One region of the Cupriavidus sp. 22TCCZM01-5 genome, then DNA from elsewhere that is predicted to be linked to it. Evidence: predicted binding sites of a transcription regulator. Region 1 holds the regulator's gene; each other region holds the start of a gene.
What was found. Region 1 encodes LexA, which represses DNA repair genes until DNA is damaged. Its sites were predicted from a motif close to ACTGTATNNNNATACAGT; they were not measured.
Positions count from the first base shown of each region.

Region 1 (6,246 bases):
TGTAGGGGCCGGGACTCGCGTGCGCCATGTCAGGACTCCATGCGCTGGAACAGCTCTGCGGTGAACATGCCGACATCGCCCCAGTACAGCTTGAGCCTGGCCTTGTCCTGGAAATAGCGTTCGAGGTAGCGGCGCGCGCTCACCGGGTCAACGATGCTGTTGGGGTCGAGCTGCGCCGACAGGTGCTGGTATTCCTGGCGCAGGTCGGCGCCTTCCAGGTTCAGGATGCTGCGGAACAGGATGCGGAATTCCCACGACTGTACGTCGAAGCCGACAAAGAGCAGGGCGCTGTCGTTCAGGCGCGCCCGCACCGCGAGCGGAATCGCATTGCGGTTGACCGACACGCTGGTGAGGTAGTCGAAGTACTGGTCTTCGGTCAGCACGAGCGAGCCCGGTTCGCGCAGGTCGCCGAAGAGCTTGAGCACCATTGGCGCCTGCGCGGTCGGCGCGGCGCGCTTGCGGCCTTCGGCCAGCGCATCGTCGCAGGCTTCGGCCTGGCGGTTCCAGCGGCACAGCCGCACGCTCGGGTCGGCGCCGCTCTCGCGCAGCGCATCGGCCAGCAGGTCGCTCGGGTCGGTGCTCAGGTAGACCGGCAGCTTCAGCCGCGCCATGGCGCGGTAGGGGCTTTGCGGCTCGCGGTCGCGCTGTGCGCGGCCGACGGCACTGACCACATTGCCAAGCTCCGCGATGACGTCCTCGTTCTTCAGCGCGAGCAGTTCGGGGGTCAGCAGGTCGCGGTATTGCTGGACGATATGCTGGTACGCGAACTTGTAGAACAGGCGGCGCGGGAATACGCCCTGCTGCGAGACCGCCAGGTACTGGGCGACTTGCGGCAATTCGTCGCGCTCGTGCGGGGCCATCGGGAAGTGGTAGGCCTCGGCCCAGGTCTGGGCGAGCTGCAGGCGCGAGCCGAACATGGCTTCGCTCATCGCGGGCCCGAGGATCGGCGTGGTCTCGCCGTGGCGGATGTTCTCGATGACGGCGCGCCAGGCGTCGCCGCCATCGCCTTCATCGGGCGCAAAACCGGGCGGGTAGAAGATGCGGCCGCTGTCCAGCCGCGTGAACACCGCGGGCATCCACCAGTCCGGGTACTCGCTGACCGCCGCGCGCGCCACGCCGGCGGCACGATCCACCTCGCCGTGTTCGCGCAGCTCGGCAAAGAACCGCGGCAGGAAGGCGTTCATGGTGGCCATGCCGATATTGCCCTGCATGGCCAGGACCGCCGGCACGCCGGCCTGGGCAAGGAGCGGTCCCAGGGCCATCAGCGTGCTGGCGCTGCGCGCGGCGCCGGATCCGGCGCTCTGGCAAGAACACAACACCACCAGGCTCGGCGGACGCTCGAGGGTGCCGATGCGGTTCACCAGCACGCTGCCGCTCACCAGGTCACGGCTGCCGTCGGCCTGTTCGAGCCACAGCATGGGCTGGTCGTCCACGAGCGCGCCGTGGCACACGAGGCAGAACACATCGGCGCCTTCCTGCAGTGCCGCGAAGATGCGGTCGATCGTGGCGTGGCCGGGTTCCGCCAGGGCCTTCGCGGGAATCGGCGCCAGCGCGGCGACGGTGCGCGCGGCTTCCCCGGCGGCATCGATCGGCTTCAGTTCGGGGCCCAGTCCGCTTGGGTTCGCCACCACCACGAGCGCGCTTACGTCGCTGCGTGCGCGCAGGCGCGGCAGGCGCATTTCCCGCGCAAACAGGTAGCGCGAAAAGAAGCAGCGCTGGGTGATGAACAACGCGTGCTCGCCTGCGGGGTCGTAGAGCGTTTCCCATGGCAGCGCGTGCAATGCGCGCGCGTCGACGCCGATGCGCAGGCGCACGCGCAGGTCCAGGTGGCGTTCGTTGGCCGATGCCTGCGCGAGGACGAAGGCGTCGCGCAGCGGTGGCGCGGCGAACAGGGCGGCGGCCAGTGCGCGGCCGCACACCTGCGGATCCGCGTCGCGCACCGCGGGGTCGTCGGGTGCAAGCGGCATCGGCACGCGTGGGGTGATCACATCGCCTTCGGGCACGCGGTGCCTGGCCTCGGCTTCATATCCGCCTGCGGCATCCGTGCCGATCACGATTTCCAGTTCGGAATAGTTGCGCGGCATGGGCGGTCCGTCGTCAAGGCAGGGCTATGCCGCACCGAGCGGGTCGCCGCGACGCAAAGTCCTGGCGCAAGGCGTTTCGATGGCGGCCATGATGCCCCCCATGCCGATTCGCTGACGGCACCGGCACCGGCACCGTCGCTGGCGTTCGCAATTACCCCGGCAACGCTAGGCTGGCGGCCGGCGGCGGCAATGCGCGCGAGCCGGCCCGGTTCAATGGCGTGCCATGCTGCGGTTGGGCCGTTCTGCGACGGCGCCGGGGCACGCTGTGCCTGCTAACTGAAGGCTAGAAGCTGGCACCCTCGATGGAAAGATGTCGCAGATAAAACAAATGAAGATGAGATTTGCGGAATATGCAATTCTCGATGAATCCGCCATTCAAGGGCCGGATGACGACCCCTGCCGGTTCTTGCCGGCGGGACTCAGGCCAGGAGCTTGGTCGGCTCGGCCAGTTCCAGCATCCGGCAGATGGCTGCCATGCTGCCAACCATGGTGCGGCGCTGCGCGCCCTGGTAGATGCGGACGCCCTTCGACTGCCGGAACGGCACCGGCTTGACGGGCTGACGGGCGGCTGCAATGTGTTCGATTTGCGGCATGGCTACACCTCTCGATTGGCAAAAGCGGGGTCAACACTCGTCATGCGGGCGGCGTCGGCACTGCAAGGAGGAGGGCGGCCAGCGCGCGGCTGGCCGCGCTGGTCAGAAGCCCGAGGAGCGGATCAACCCGACGGCGATGCCTTCGAGTGAAAATTCCTCGCGTCCGGGCGTGACCACGATGTTCGGAAAATCCGGGTTTTCCGCGATCAGCTCGATCGTGCCGCCACGGCGCTGCAGGCGCTTGACGGTGACGTCGTCGCCCAGGCGGGCCACGACGATCTTGCCGTTGGGCGCTTCGCTGGCCTTGCGCACGGCCAGCAGGTCGCCGTCGAGGATGCCGGCGTCGCGCATGCTCAGGCCGCGCACGCGCAGCAGGTAGTCGGGACGCTCGTCGAAGACAGTGGCATCGACCTGGTACTGGCGGTCGATATGCTCGGCGGCGAGGATCGGGCTGCCGGCGGCGACGCGGCCCACGAGCGGCAGCGTCAGCTGCATGATGCCGGACACCGGCAGCGAAAACTGGTCAGGGGATTCGGAATCGCTGCGCGCTACCTTGAGCCGGATGCCGCGCGATGCGCCCGGCGTCAGTTCGATCACGCCCTTGCGCGCCAGCGCCCGCAGGTGCTCTTCTGCGGCATTGGGCGACGAGAAGCCGAACTCCGCAGCGATCTCGGCGCGCGTAGGCGGGAAGCCCGTGCCGCGGATCGTGTTGCGGATCAGGTCGAAAATCTGCTGCTGCCGGGGTGTCAGGGTCGCCATGGAAGCGTTCCGTGATGAGTGCCCCGGTGCGATACCGCTGCCAGCCAGGCGGGCACTGTATGTTTAAACAGTATGCTGTGATTTTATACAGTATCGGCGCAAGCGCAAGCAGAATTTCAGAAGTGTCTGCTCGACTTCCGATTTGCCCGCATGCCGCGGGTACAATCGCCGGACCTCAGCTTCCTGCATCCCGACCATGTCCCAGCTTCCCCGCATCGTGGTCCTTGCCACCGGCGGCACCATTGCCGGCGCCTCGACCAACCCGGCCAGCAGCGCGCGCTATCAGGCTGCGACGGTACCCGTGACAACGCTGCTGGCGGCAGTGCCGGCGTTGCAGTCGGTGGCCAGGGTCGAGGCCGAACAGGTGGCGCAGGTCGACAGCAAGGACATGGTGTTCTCGCTCTGGTCGACGCTCGCGGAGCGCGTGCGGCACTGGTCGGCGCAGCCGGATGTGGCCGGCATCGTCATCACGCATGGCACGGACACGCTCGAAGAGACGGCGATGTTCCTGCACCTGACGCAGGCATGCCCGGTGCCGGTGGTGCTGACTGCGGCCATGCGGCCGTCGACGTCGCTGTCGGCCGATGGTCCGCTCAATCTGCTCGATGCCGTGCGCGTCGCTGGCCATCCAGATGCGCGCGGCAAGGGCGTGCTGGTGGTGCTGAACCAGCAGGTTCATGCGGCGCGCGACGTGACCAAGGCGCATACCTCGTCGGTGGATGCCTTTGTATCGCCAGTGACCGGTCCGCTGGGCTTTGTGCAGGATGAACTGGTGCGGCTGGCGCGCAAGCCTGCGCACGCCATAGCGGCTGCCTTGCTGGTGCCGGCCCGTTGGCCGGATGTCGAGATCATCGCGAGCTACGCGCAGCCCGGCCGCATCGCGGTGGACGCGATGGTGGCCGCGGGTGTGCGTGGCCTGATCGTGGCGGCGGCGGGCAATGGGTCGGTGCACGAGACACTGATCGCAGCGCTCAGGGATGCCGCGGCGGCCGGTGTGGCCGTGGTGCGGAGTTCGCGTACAGGGGCGGGGCATGTGGCGATTCCGCCAGTTGCCGACCCGGATGGTGGCGTTTTCCTTTCCGCTGCCGACCTGAATCCCTATAAGGCCAGGGTGCTGCTGTTGCTGGCCCTGGCGCAGGACCCGGGGCTGGCCGCTGCGCCGGACCGGCTCCAGGCGCTATTCGCGGCGGCGTGAGCGCGGTTGCGCGATTGTCAACAGTCGAGCTATAATTTAGGGCTATTCAACCTTGCCACACCGGACGTGACGCCCGGGTGGCTCATCCCAAAAGGAGCGTCAATGCGTCATTACGAAATCGTTTTCATCGTCCATCCGGACCAGAGCGAGCAAGTGCCGGCCATGATCGAGCGTTACAAGTCGCTCGTGACGTCGCAAGGCGGCCAGGTTCACCGCGTGGAAGACTGGGGCCGTCGCCAGATGGCTTACATGATCCAGAAGCTGGCCAAGGCTCACTACGTTTGCGTCAACATCGAGTGCGGCAAGGAAACCCTGGCCGAGCTGGAACACGCCTTCAAGTTCAATGACGCCGTGCTGCGTCACCTGATCGTGCAGACGAAGAAGGCCGAAACCGCTCCTTCGCCGATGATGAAGGAAGTGCAGCGCGAAGAAGCCCGCAAGGCCGCGCAAACGACCACCGAAGGCCAGGCCGCCTGAGTGCGGACTGCGGTGCCGGTCGTGGCCGGCAAGTCTGACCACGGCAGCATGGGCAACACACTGCAAGGGGCCACGCGTTGAACCAGCTTCGGCTAGCCGCCACACTGGCGGAACGCGATGCCCTCAGGTATACCCCGGCCGGTGTGCCCGTCGTGAACTGCATCCTGCAGTACAGCGGCGAGGCGATCGAGGCGGAAACACCGAGGCAGGTCGAGTTTGCCATTGCAGCGATGGGAATCGGCCCGGTTGGCCAGCGTCTGGAGCGGTTGCCGCTCGGCACGCTGCTCGACTGCGAAGGATTCCTGACCCGCAAGCACCGCAACAGCAAGGCCCTCGTCTTTCACATCACCGGATGTAAAGCATTCGTAAAGGATTGAATCATGGCATTCATCAAACGTGACAACAAGAACAAGAAGCGCTTCCAGCAACAGAACCCGCTGTTCAAGCGCAAGCGCTTCTGCCGCTTCACCGTGGCTGGCGTGGAACAGATCGACTACAAGGATCTGGACACCCTGAAGGACTTCATCGGCGACAACGGCAAGATCACGCCGGCTCGCCTGACCGGTACCAAGGCTCACTATCAGCGTCAGCTGGATACGGCCATCAAGCGCGCCCGCTTCCTGGCGCTGATGCCGTACACCGACCTGCACAAGAACTGATAGTCCAGGCCATAGGTCCGTAAAGGAGAGAACACGATGCAAGTTATTCTGCTGGAAAAAGTGATCAACCTGGGTAACCTGGGTGACATCGTCAAGGTGAAGGATGGTTACGCCCGTAACTTCCTGATCCCGAGCAAGAAGGCCCGCCGCGCCACGCAAACCGCGATCCAGGAATTCGAAGTGAAGCGTGCCGAGCTGGAAAAGGCCGCTGCCGAGAAGCTGGCCGCTGCGCAAGCCGAAGGCGAGAAGCTGAACGGCCAGACCGTCCAGATCTCCCAGAAGTCGGGTGTGGACGGCCGCCTGTTCGGTTCCGTGACCAACGCCGACATCGCCGTTGCCCTGGGCACCCAAGGCTTCAAGGTCGAGAAGGCCCAGGTTCGTCTGCCGAACGGCCCGCTGAAGACGGTGGGCGACCACCCGGTCAGCGTTGCGCTGCACACCGACGTGGTGGTCGACGTGACCGTCGCTGTCGTGGGCGA
Region 1 is NZ_JBYOJR010000002.1:151,428-157,673, reverse strand. Features, by position in the region: gene AC3FNH_RS02835 (nSTAND1 domain-containing NTPase) at 1-28, opposite strand, end outside; gene AC3FNH_RS02830 (CHAT domain-containing protein) at 30-2,084, opposite strand; gene AC3FNH_RS02825 (hypothetical protein) at 2,504-2,677, opposite strand; gene lexA (transcriptional repressor LexA) at 2,780-3,436, opposite strand; gene AC3FNH_RS02815 (asparaginase) at 3,633-4,631, shown strand; gene rpsF (30S ribosomal protein S6) at 4,734-5,108, shown strand; gene priB (primosomal replication protein N) at 5,186-5,485, shown strand; gene rpsR (30S ribosomal protein S18) at 5,489-5,767, shown strand; gene rplI (50S ribosomal protein L9) at 5,804-6,246, shown strand, end outside.

Region 2 (6,246 bases), on a different contig from region 1:
CGGCAGCCTCGGCCAGTGTGTCATGCGTCCCGATGCCGAACCACGTCCGGAGCAGACTGGCCAGCGGAAGATAGATCGTGCTCGTGTCGCGCGATGTCGCGCCCGTTTCGAATTTTGTCCACCCGGCCGCCTGTTCCGAGTTGACAAATTCATGCACGAGGCGAGACTTTCCCACGCCCGGTTCCCCGACGACGGCGCATACCTGGCCTGCGCTGTGTCCGGCACGCGCAAGCATCCCCTGCAAGCTGGCCATCTCTGTGTCGCGGCCGACAAAATGCGTGAGGCCGCGTACGGTACGAGCGTTCCAGCGAAGACGCAACTCGGACTTTGTCCCCAGCGTGAAGATATCGAGGGGGGGCGTCGCACCAGGAAGCGGTCTCGCGCGAAGATCCAAAAGTTCGATGAACCCTTCCGCACACCTAACCGTGTCGGCGCTCACGCCGATCTCTCCGGCGGCGAGTGCGGCATCGATCTGATTCGCGAGCTGCGGAACGGAGCCGAGCGCGTCATAGTGCTTCGACCCCTCGTCGCCAATCGTCCGGACGACAGCCTCGCCGGAATGTATGCCAATCCGCACGTCCAGGGATCGCTCAATGAGCGCCGAAATGTGTGCGCGCATCGCGAGCGCTGCAAAACAGGCTTCCACCGCATGCTCTTCGTGTGCGACGGGCGCTCCAAATAATGCAGTGACACCATCGCTTCTGAGTTGGGTAACGAGGCCACCGAATCGCTGAACAGAGTCGACCATTGCTTTCAACACAGCATCGATGCGCTCAAGCGCCTTCTCGTGATCGATGACGCTGATGGGTTGGCGCACGCGCGCGCAGAGCACACTCAGGTGCTTGCGCTCCGCCGGCAATGCCGTTGCGCTGTCCGCTGCGTAGCCAGCGCGCGACGCAATCCCGGACTGCTTGGCGGGTTTCCCGACAGCCACGGTCTGGCCTTTAGGTTCTCCAATTCCACCTGAATCCTGCTGGATTTGAGCAGCCAGACGTTGAGTGCTCTCGGCCGGGGCAATGCCGAGTTCGGTATTGAGCACTCGGGCGCATTCCTGGTACTGGCGGACAGCAGCGTTCCGGCGTCCGGTCATCGCATACAGTTTCATAAGCAGCGCATGGGCCCACTCGAGTGTCGAGTCCAAAGCCAATACTCTGCTTGCCGTCGCCATTGCACGATCAAATTCGCCAGATTGTTCGTAATGGCTGGCAAGCTCGGTGAACACTTCCACGGCGCGCTCATGAAACCAGCGACGCTCCATGATCATCCACTGCTCGAAGGGTTCTTCACGAAGGCCGAAGCCATCGAGTAGGGCGCCCCGATAGAGTGCAGCAGCTTTTGCCAGGGAATCAGGAGATCGTTCAGCCGAGAGGCTCGTGAATTGCAGCGCGTCGACTTCCACGGACTGTCCGTCAAGCCATATCGCATCCGGCTCCGCGTTCAAGAGTGTCGGGGCGTCCGGCAGGATCCGGCGCAAGCTCGACAGTGTCTGCCGCAAACTGGCTCTTGCCTGCTCCTCCGCGCTGCGCTCCCAAAGCACGCTGGCCAGTTGCTCTCGCGACCGCAGCATGCCCGGCGACAAGGCAAGGTAGACCAGGACGGCCTTGCTCTTCCTGGTGGGAAAAGCCAGCGATCCATGCTGCCCGGCAAGCCTGATTTGCAGGCCTCCGAGGACTTCTATCTTGAGCCGGGCCATGTCGTGCGTGAGGTGAAGCGTCGCTCTCGAAAAGTCTAGTCCGCCCGGCGCGACTGTCAGGTATCAGTGAAGACTGCGCTCCCGCTGTCTCGCGCAGGTCACTTCTTTAGGTTCACCTCGTCCTACAAAGGGTCGGAGTAGGCATGGGGTTGGTTGCTGACTCGAATACGGCCTTTGCGCAGGCTACCCGGCAAGATGCGGCTGCTTTCATGAGAACTCTTTTTACGGCGTTTTTACGCGGCCTCGCCCGCTGTTCACGGATTGCTGACGTCAGCCAACGATAGTTGGAATCGTGATGTTGCCGTAGTCCAAACGTGGCTTGCCATTCGGAAGGATGGCAAATCCGGGCGGCACCATCGCTTGCGCCAGGCGGCAGATCCACACCTCGGTGCCTCAAACCGCCGCCCGGCGTTCGAACCGTGCAGGGTCGGAGGACAGTCGTCGCTCGCGGCCGCCACGGGACGTGAGACGTATCGAAGGAGAGTTTCAATGGAAATCATGACTGATGGGCAAAAGGTGATCACCAACCGCTACGCCAAGTGCATCGCTGCATCCAAGCGCGTCCGCTGGGATATCGACCGCGACGTAATTCGTGGCCGAAGCTTCGATTTTACGAAGAAATTTCTGCCGGACGCTCTATCAAAGGTCGATTCTCTCGCCTTTCTCGGACACGACGAGCAGCGTCTGCTCAGTCAGATTCAGGGCCGTACGTATGCGAACATGTTTGGTCTCGTCGAACGCTTCATCGCGGCGAAGGTACTGGAGATGAGCGGCCCTTACCGACTCGGCGACCAGATCGCGCTGGAAGCCCTGGTCCGGTTCGGTGACGAAGAAATCAAGCACCAGGAGCTGTTTCGCCGCATCGAACGCATGTGCGCCGAAGGCATGCCAGCTGGTTATACGTTCTTGCCGGAAGCAAATAGTGTGGCCTCGTTCGTCCTCGGGAAGTCCACGTGGTCAGTGCTCGCTCTAACCTGCCACATCGAACTCTTCGTGCTCGCGCACTATCGAGGCAGCATCGACGGCGACATGAACTCCTCTGAACTATGGAAAGATGTCTTTCTCTATCACTGGCGCGAGGAATCACAGCATGCGATTCTCGATGAAATCGAATGGCAACGCGAAGATGGGAGGCTTTCGCCTGAAGAACGTGACGCAGCTGTCAACGATCTGATCGAACTGGTCGCCGCCGTGGACGGCATTCTGCAAACTCAGGCCAGTGCGGACGCTGACTACTTTGCCATGATCTGCCGACGACCGCTGTCGATGGCTGACAAGGATGCAGTGCGCATCGGCCTGCTTGCCGCATACAGGTGGCAATACATCATCTCCGGAGTGCAGGAGCCCCGCTTCAGTCAGGTTCTCAGTGGCATGATTACCGGGAACCAGCTTTCCAGAATCGAAACTGCGATGGCACCGATCATGAGTTAGCGTGCGCGATAGTAGTAGCGGCTGCGAACTACACGTTCGCAGCCGCTAAGGTTGGAATAGAGTGGCCAATTCCGGTTTCCCGGAACGAGTTGATCACATTCCACCTACCCCCTTGCATTGCCTCGAATACTGTATAAATATACAGTTATCGTAAAACCACTATTCGCCACGCCGGCGAGACTCAACATTCACATGACCGCACCCGCAGCCCCCGCCGCGGAGGCTCCCGCTTTCCCTGCGCCTGCCCAGCATCCGCCGCCAAGCCGGGAGGCGGCCGTGGCCGCGCTCGAGCATCGCTATCCCAGCCTGTGGCGTGCCGGCCAGCTTGGCCGCGCCGGCAGCCAGCCGGTGTGGCCGGCCGGCTATGCCGGACTGGCGGCGGAATTGCCCGGCGGCGGCTGGCCGGTGGGCGGGGTGACGGAGTTGCTGACCACGCAGGGCGGGGCGGGCGAACTGCGCCTGCTGCTGCCGGCGCTGCGGGCGCTGGCGGCGGCGGGGCGGCGCATCGGGCTGGTGGGGCCGCCTTACCTGCCCAATGCGATGGGGCTGGCCGCGGCGGGTTTGCCGGCGCGCCAGCTCTACTGGGTGCGGGCGGCCGCCGGTGCCGGCAAGCACGCGCAGCAGGCCGATGTGCTGTGGGCGGCCGAGCAGATGCTGCGCAGCCAGGCGTTCGGCGCGGTGCTGGTATGGCTGCCGGCCGCGCGGCCGGAAGCGGTGCGCCGCCTGCAAGTGCTGGCGCAGGCCGGCGACGCCGCGGTGTGGGCCATGCGGCCGGCCACGGCGCTGCGCGAGTCGTCGCCGGCGGTGCTGCGCTTGCTGCTGTCGCCGCTGCCGGGCAACGCGCTGTCCATCGTCTTCCACAAGCGGCGCGGGCCGGTGCGCGAGGCCCCGCTGCGGCTGCGGCTGGATGGCCTGGAGGGCGCCCGCCGCGGCGGCCATGCCGCGCCTGTCCCGGCTGTTTCACCTGTTGTTGCGGGAGGTTCCGCCCATGTCGTACTGGATCGCGGTGCATCTGCCGCGCCTGTCGCTGGACGCGCTGCAGCCGAGCTGGCCTGAGCCGGCCATGCCGCCTTCCGCGGCGTCTTCCTCCACGCCCGTCTCCGCCCTTGGCACGCTGCACCATGCCGTGCCGGTGGTGGTGATGGAGCGCGAACGGGTGATGCTGGCCAACGCCCCGGCCATGGCGCTGGGCGTGGGTTTCGGCATGCGGCGCGGCGGCGTGCAGGCGCTGTCGGCCGAGGTCGTGCAACTGGAGCGCGACCCGGCCGCCGAAGCCGCGCTGCTGCACGCGGCGGCGCTGGCGCTGCTGCATTTCACGCCGCTGGTGACATTCGATGAAGACCCGGAAGCGGCCACGCTGATGCTCGACGTCACCGCCAGCCTGCGCCTGTTCGGCGGCCACCGCGCGCTGTGCCGGGCGGTGCGCGCGTGCGTGCGGCAACTCGGCACGTTTGCGCAGGTGGGCAGCGGGGCCACGGCCCATGGCGCGGCGTGGCTCGCGCGCCAGCCCATGCGCCGTACCCGCCGCGGCATCGTGCGGCCGGCGCGGCGGGCGGTGCAGGCCGCGCGCATGGGCCGCCTGCTGGACCGCCTGCCGGTCGAGGTGCTGCGCCTGCTGGCCGATCCGGCCTGGCTCGACGGCATCGGCTGCCGCACGCTGGGCGAGGTGCGGCGCCTGCCGCGCGCCGGGCTCGCGCGCCGGCTGGGCCCGGCACTGCTGGCCCGGCTGGACCAGGCCTATGGCGAGGCCACGGCCAGCTTCACCTGGTTTGCCGCGCCGCCTGCGTTCGCGCAGCGCATGGACCTGCCGGGCCGCATCGAATCGGCCGAAGGCGTGCTGGCCGGTGCGCAGCGCCTGCTGCTGGCGCTGGCCGGCTGGCTGGCGGTGCAACAGGCCGGGGTCACGCGCTGCGTGCTGGTGCTCGAGCATGAGCGCTACCGGCTCGGCGTCGATACCGTGGGCACGCCCGTGACAGTGGGCGTGGCCCAGCCCAGCCGCGATCCGGCGCACCTGTCGCGCCTGCTGCGCGAGAAGCTGGACCAGCTGCATTTCCATGCCCCCGTGACCGGCCTGGCGCTGCGCGTGGAGGCCATGGCCGAATACCTGCCGCAGAGCGATGCGCTGTTCCCCGAGCCCGGCGGCACGCCGGCCGAGCTGGGCCGCGTGCTCGACACGCTGGTCGCGCGCCTGGGCCGCGACAACGTGCTGCAGCCGCAGCCACTGGCCGACCACCGGCCCGAGTGCGCCAACCGCTGGTGCCCGCTCGACGAGGCCGCCGGCAAGCCGGCGGGCGCGCCGCTGCCACCGCTGCCGGCCTTGCCCGAGCGCCCGCTGTGGCTGCTGCCGCAGCCGCAGCCGCTGCCGGTGCGCAACCACCGTCCGAACCACGGCGGCCCGCTGAGCATGCTGACCCGGCCGGAGCGGATCGAAGCCGGCTGGTGGGACGGCGCGCTGGCCACGCGCGATTACTTCATCGCCGAGCGCGCCGATGGCCTGCGCTGCTGGGTCTACCGCGAGCGCCCCGGCCATCCGGGGCGTGACGGGCAGGACGACGGCGGCGAATACCGCTGGTTCCTGCATGGGTTGTTCGCATGAGCGTGCCCGAGCTGTCCGCGTGGCTGCCCACGCTGCCCGACTACGTGGAGTTGCACTGCATCTCCAACTTCACCTTCCTGACCGGTGCGTCGCATCCGGTCGAACTGATCGAGCGTGCCTTCCAGCTCGGCTATCGCGGCATCGCGCTGACCGATGAATGCTCGGTGGCGGGCACCGCGCGCGCGCACGACGCCATCAAGACACTGCGCACGCGCCTGAAGGATGCCGTGGAACGCTGCGAGGCGGCCGCCGGCGACCCGCAGGACGACGGCGAACTCAATGCGCTGAAGGAGCACGCCGAAGCCGCCAATGCCTTCCAGCTGCTGATCGGCAGCCGCTTCAGCCTGACCGCGCCGGCAGGCGAGGGCGAACGGCCACCGCTGCGGCTGATCCTGATCGCGCAGCACCGCGACGGTTTCGGCAACCTGTGCGAGCTGATCACGCTGGGCCGCATGCGCGCGCAGAAGGGCAGCTACCGGCTGCATCCGGACGACCTGTCGGTGCCCGAAGAAGGCCAGTTACACCT
Region 2 is NZ_JBYOJR010000015.1:2,015-8,260, forward strand. Features, by position in the region: gene AC3FNH_RS15665 (ATP-binding protein) at 1-1,693, opposite strand, end outside; gene AC3FNH_RS15670 (hypothetical protein) at 2,183-3,124, shown strand; gene imuA (translesion DNA synthesis-associated protein ImuA) at 3,317-4,180, shown strand; gene AC3FNH_RS15680 (Y-family DNA polymerase) at 4,113-5,720, shown strand; gene AC3FNH_RS15685 (error-prone DNA polymerase) at 5,717-6,246, shown strand, end outside.
Region 2: imuA (translesion DNA synthesis-associated protein ImuA) is a predicted target of LexA. The motif match lies at 3,253-3,270, and genes of this name have one in related genera.

Region 3 (6,246 bases), on a different contig from region 1:
GCGGGCCGGCCGGGATCGGGCACAGGCGAAGATCGCTTCCGAGCACATGGGGTTCGCCTTGCGGCACGACCAGCAGTTCGCCGGCGTCGACGCGCAGTCCCTGCCCGTCGCCGTCGACCAGGCGGGCCCAGCAACTGCCTTCAGTGATGAGGTGGTAGGACACGACCGGGCCGGTGCCAGGCAGGAAGGCGGCACGCAGGCTGCAGTCCGCTTCGGAGATCACGCACCACGGCGCCCTGAAATCGCCGTTGAGAAAGACAGCGCCGCTCAGTTGCACCGCGCGCAGGAGATCGGACAGAGCATCCATGGTCACTTCTCCGCAAATCCCGGCGTCTTGCGCAAGAAAGCCGGAGGCCCGGTCAATGAACGGAGCCGGCCGGGCTCCGATACTAGCACCGTGCCTGACGCCAAACAACGGCGCAGGCCGCCGGCAATTCAGCAGGAGACCTATGCCATGGAAACGATCACCGCCCCCGATGCCAGCGCTGGTGCGCAGTCTGACTGGCTCGCGCTTGCCGCTTCGCTCGGCCGCACCTTCGACGAACGCGCCCCGGCCATCGATGCCCGCGACGCCTTCGTCAGCGCCAATTACGACGACCTCAGGGCGCAACGATTCCTGGCTGCCGCGGTACCGCACGAATTCGGCGGTGCCGGCCTGTCCCATCAGGAACTGGGCCAGGTCCTGCGCGAACTCGGCAAGTATTGCGGCTCGACCGCGCTGGCGTTCGCGATGCACACGCATCCGGCGGCCACCGCCGCCTGGCGCTGGCGCAACCAGAAGGCGCCGGTGGAAGGGCTGCTTAAGCGCGTCGGTGGCGAGCAGATCGTGCTGCTCGGCAGCGGCGGTTCCGACTGGCTGCATGGCAGCGGCACGGCAACGCGCGTGGAAGGCGGCTTTCGCATCGACGCGCACAAGGTGTTCGCCAGCGGTGCGCCGGCGGCAGACCTGTTCATGACCTGCGCGGTCCATGATGATCCGCAGGCTGGCCCCACCGTGCTGCATTTCGCGCTGCCGATGAAGACGCCGGGCGTGCGTATCGTGCCCACCTGGCGCACGATGGGCATGCGCGGCACGGGCTCGCACGACGTGGTGCTCGAGAACGTGCTGGTGCCCGACAGCGCCATTGCCGCGCGGCGCCCGCAGGGCGTGTGGCATCCGATGATGCATACCGTGGCGATGATCGCCTTGCCGCTGATCTATTCGGTCTACGTCGGCATTGCCGAGTCCGCGCGCGATATCGCGCTGCGGATGGCAAAGCAGCGCCGCGTCTCGCCGCATGCCGTCGAGCTGGCCGGGCGCATCGGCAACGAATGCGATGCTGCGCGCCTGGCGCTGGACGATATGTTCGCCGCGGCAGCGAGCCAGGCTCCGGGTGCCGTGACCACGAACCGGGTCATGTGCGGACGCGCGCTGGCCGCGCGCGCAGTGCTGGCGACGGCCGACCTGGCCATGGAACTGGCCGGCGGCGCGGGCTTCTATCGCGACGCCGGGCTGGAACGGCGCTTCCGCGATGCGCAGGGCGCGCGTTTTCACCCAATGCAGGCCGGCGCGCAGCACGAGTACGCGGGCCGCATGGCGCTGGGCCTCGATATCGATGCGCCGCCCGCAGACGTGCGGCCGGCCGCGCAATGATGCCCGCGCTCGCGCTGCTGCCGTATGCCACCGAGGCAAGCAACGACAGCGGCCTGGCAGAGGTGGACGATACCGGCCACGGCGAGGACGCAGCGCAAACCGTGCGCCGTGCCCTGCGCCGTGCGCTGGGACAGTTCGCCACCGGCGTGGCGGTGGTGACGGCAACCGGGTCCGATGGCAGGCCCGTTGGCGTCACCATCAATTCCCTGGCCTCGGTGTCGCTGTCGCCGCCGTTGCTGCTCTGGAGCCTGGCGCTCGGTTCCGGCAGCCTGGCCGCGTTCCGCGCCGCGCCTTGCCATGCGGTCAACGTGCTGGCACACACTCAGCAGGCCTTGTGCGAACGCTTTGCCACCAGCGGCATCGACCGCTTCCAGGGCGTGTCGCTCACGCCCGGACCATGCGGTACGGCACTGATCGACAACGCGCTGGCCTGCTTCGTGTGCCGCCCGCGCAGCGCGCGCAAGGTCGGCGATCACGTCCTGTTCATTGTGGAGATCGTGTCCTACCGCATGAACCGGGGCGAGCCACTGGTGTTCCACGCCGGGGGCTTTGCGGGAATCAGCGCGGCTTGCCCGCAATGACCAGCGCAATGCCGCCGAGCACGGCGGCAGCGCTGACGGCCAGCCGCAAGGTCATGGCTTCGCCGAGCAACGCCAGGCCACCCGCCGCCGCGATCACCGGCACGCTGAGCTGGACGGTCGCGGCGGTGGCGGCACGCAGCTGCGGCACGACCGCATACCAGACCACGTAGCCCAGTCCGGAGGTGAGGGCGCCGGACACCAGCGCACACGCCAGCCCGGCGCCGTCGAGGCGGCGCTGCGCGTGCATCAGCAAGGCCAGAGCAAGCGCCGGCGGCATGGCGCGGGCGAAGTTGCCGGCGGTGGCGGCAATGGCATCGGCCGCCCCCCTGCCGCGCAGCGAATAGATGCCCCAGGCGATGCCGGCCACGACCATCAGCAACGATGAGCCCGGCGGCGGCGCCGACAGCCCCGGCAGCACGAGCCACGCCAGTCCGCCGAGCGCCAGCGCGAGCCCCAGCCATTGCCAGGCGCGCAGGCGCTCGCCGGCGTACAGGCCATAGCCGGTCATGGTTGCCTGCACGGCGCCGAACAGCAGCAGCGCGCCTGTCCCGGCGGAAAGGTGGAGGTATGCGTACGAGAACGCTGCCGCATAGGCGAACAGCGCCAGTGCCGACGGCCAGTTGCCGCCAACCGCCACCCGGCGCGGGCCATGACGGACCAGCAGGATCAGCCACAAGGCCGCCGCCGCGCTGACGACCCGGGCCAGCGTGAAGCTGGCCGCGTCGATCGCCGTGCCCTTGAGCGCGAGTCGGCACAGGATCGAATTGCCGGCAAAGGCCAGCATGGTGACAGCCGTCAGCAGGACGACGCGAGCGTGCGTCATGGCGGCCGGCGCCGCAGTGGCCGGCTCAGCCTGCATAGGCGTCGTCAAGCGAGAACGGGGAGGGGCTTTCGATGGCGCGCATCAGCGCCGCATGGTTCGAGCCAAAGCCCCCCAGGCCGATGCAACCGGTCTTGCTCATGTTCTTGTCCGGTGAGTTGCGGTGTGGGTGCGGCGCGGTCCTCGCCGCACACAGCGTCGTGATTGATCATAGTCACTGCGCAGCCACCGCAGGCAGCCGGATCAGCGGGCGGCGCCGGCCGGTGCCGCCAGGATGGCGCGGATGCGCGCCAGGTACTGGTCGCCAACCGCACGGTGCATGCGCGCCGTTTCCTGGGCGAAATCCCGGCGCGTGGGCGGGCGGATACCCAGGCTGCGGCAGATGGTGGACAGGTAGGGCTTGCGCGCGCCTGCCAGCCGGCCCGCCGCGGACTGTAGCGCGGCATCGCCGATGCGCGCGCGCAGCCAGGCCAGCACCTGGCGATCATAGTCGTTCTGGACACGGATCAGATGTTCCATGGCATTCCTCGCACTGTTCATCCATACAGGTACTGTAAATATATACAGTATCGGATGACAGGCAAGGAGAATATGCCGCGCGATGACCTCCGACAATAATTCGCTTAAACGACATTTAGCGTCTGGGTCGAGGCTATCTTTGTTTGCGAAGTGTCTCCATCTCCTTGATGCCTGATGACGGAGTGGTGGTCGCGAGGAGTCAAGTTAATGTTGAGTATAAGGCACTTTGCAAACTGATATACCGACGTGGTGCTGGTTTCCCCTGAGAATTTGTTCGTCCCTGGAGATCAGGGTCAAACAAATCTAAGGAGATTCACATGTCGGGTAAGCCATTCAACGAAGGTGACAAAGCGCGGCTAATGGGAGGCGAGGCCGTCAAGGGAAATGGGCAAGTCAAAAGCGGTGGTTTTGCATCCAAGGTCCAAAAAATTGTTGATACGAAAACCGCGCAGCCGACGCCTCAAAGCCCGGTGGGAGCAAGCGCCGTTGACATCTATTTAAGCGTCAAGGATTCGGGATGAGCGAGCCAAAAGGGATAGCGGCTCGCCATCCACGACTCGACCGATTGGAACTGGAATGGAAGTGGTCCCGCGTCAGTCCTTCCTTTGATGCTCAGGATCGTTGCAAGCCGGTCGCCGAGGTGGGCAACAAACTGAAGATGTTTGGTGACCACGTACCGCGACCTCAGCTCCGAAAAGCCTTCCTCGGTCAAAAGGGGCTTTGCCAAGGCGCAGAGCGTGGTTGACTCGGGAAGATTCTTGCCTGCTCTCCATCCTTTCAACGTAGGAAGGCTCACCACGGAATGGCGGCCGGTGTATGGCGCCATCTTGAAAAGGTCCGTTGTCGACCTCGCTCCAAGCTTCAACATTAACCAGTTGATCAGCTTCGCGCCTGGGGGACGAACGTCTTCTGGGGGCGGTACCAAGTCCAGGTACCCCGATTCCTTAGAGTCGATGTCAGCGCAATGTTCCCTGGCGAGATATGCGGCTAGAGCGAGGCGAATTTCGAGCGCAACCAGGGCGCGCGGCTCCAGCAGCGGCTCCCACGATGAGTTGGCACCAATCAGCGCCGCCGAACGGTCATCTATGCATAGAGAAAGTAGGCGATCGGCCCGAATAGCCTTGATGGCTGCGGCGCCGCCTTGCGTTGGCAGCAGGTCTCTCGGAACGCTCGCCGCAGATTCGACCTGACAGAGCCATCTCCAGCTCGACGGGATCGATTTCTTTCCTTGGTGCTTCATACCCTGAAGCACGAACTCCCACATGCCCGTGGAGCGTTCGCGGTCCGCTTGCTCAAGTGGCCCTAGATCACCGCTGATAATAGCTTTCTGCACAAGACCGTTCATTGGCAAATCGGGTACGGCCTTCGTGAGATCAGTAAGGACGCGAAAGGCGACAGGGTCGTTGACGGGAAGACCCTCCGCCGCCTTCATTCGCGTATAGAGGGAACGGAGCCCCTCGCTCGCGAACAATCCACTGAACGACATACCGATCAGCTTGAGGTCCACGTCGGGATGGAACGTAAAAATGCCACTCCAATCGAGCCGAGCCGGCTTTCCTTCGAAGGGCGACTTGAATCTGGGCATGGGCAGTGACGGGTAGTGGACCGGCATATTGCCGGGGACCCATTGAGAATAAGGTCGATCCCGTTTTGAACTTAGAAACCGGCTTTGACGGACGGGCAGAGGGCTCAGCGGCTGAAAAGTCGGGGGCGGGCGGCGCCAGGACCGGCATTGGCGCTCACTGACCCCCGGTCCTGACAGCCCGCTTTACTGCAGCCTGTTCGCGTCACGCGTTCTCAGGTGAGCCGAGTCGGGGGACAGGCCTGCCCCACAGCAGGAATCTAATACAGCACCGCTCGGTCGGCAAGCGGCGCCGAGGAGAAGCGGGGCGTCTGGTGTCGAGATTTTTGCGCAGCCGGACCCCCAAGATCGGCGTTTATTTGGGGGCGCAATTGGCGTTGACGCTTGCCGAACGAGAGGAGATTTCGCGCGCGGTAGTCGCCGGCCACTCCATCCGATCCATAGCAGCCCGGCTAGGGCGTGCGCCATCTACCATCAGCCGCGAGGTCCGGCGCAATGGTGGCAGTCAGGTTTATCGGGCGAATCAGGCGGACCAGCTCGCCTGGGAGCACGCCCGTCGTCCAAAGACATGTAAGCTCGTCAGGAACCGGGTACTTGCACAGGTTGTGGCAAGCAAGCTTCAGTTGCAGTGGTTGCCTGAGCAAGTTGCAGGCTGGCTCAAGGAATCAGCGGTGCCGCGTGGAAGAATCAGCGGTGCCGTTTCGATAAGCGAGCGCCCTGCGACCGTTGAGGATCGCGCGATACCAGGCCACTGGGAAGGCGATCTGCTCTTCGGCAATGCTGACAGCCAGATCGTCACCTTGGTCGAGCGTCAGACGAGGTTTGTGATGCTGGTGAAGGTCGCCAGCAAAGACAGCGAGACAGTCGTCAATGCACTCATCAAGCATGTGCGCAAACTGCCCCAGGAGCTCTACAAATCGCTGACGTGGGATCGCGGAAAAGAGATGGCCGATCACAACCGCTTTACCGTGGCCACGGATATCCAGGTCTACTTCTGTGACCCTCAGAACCCCTGGCAACGCGGCTCCAACGAGAACACGAATGGTCTCTTGAGACAATACTTCCCAAAGGGAACCGATCTCTCGGTCTATTCGCAAGCCAAGCTCAATGC
Region 3 is NZ_JBYOJR010000021.1:30,041-36,286, forward strand. Features, by position in the region: gene AC3FNH_RS19455 (AraC family transcriptional regulator) at 1-307, opposite strand, end outside; gene AC3FNH_RS19460 (acyl-CoA dehydrogenase family protein) at 455-1,633, shown strand; gene AC3FNH_RS19465 (flavin reductase family protein) at 1,630-2,214, shown strand; gene AC3FNH_RS19470 (EamA family transporter) at 2,192-3,037, opposite strand; gene AC3FNH_RS19475 (CppA family protein) at 3,278-3,553, opposite strand; gene AC3FNH_RS19480 (hypothetical protein) at 3,871-4,074, shown strand; gene AC3FNH_RS19485 (hypothetical protein) at 4,047-5,138, opposite strand; gene AC3FNH_RS19490 (IS30 family transposase) at 5,378-6,246, shown strand, end outside.
Region 3: AC3FNH_RS19475 (CppA family protein) is a predicted target of LexA. The motif match lies at 3,585-3,602, and genes of this name have one in related genera.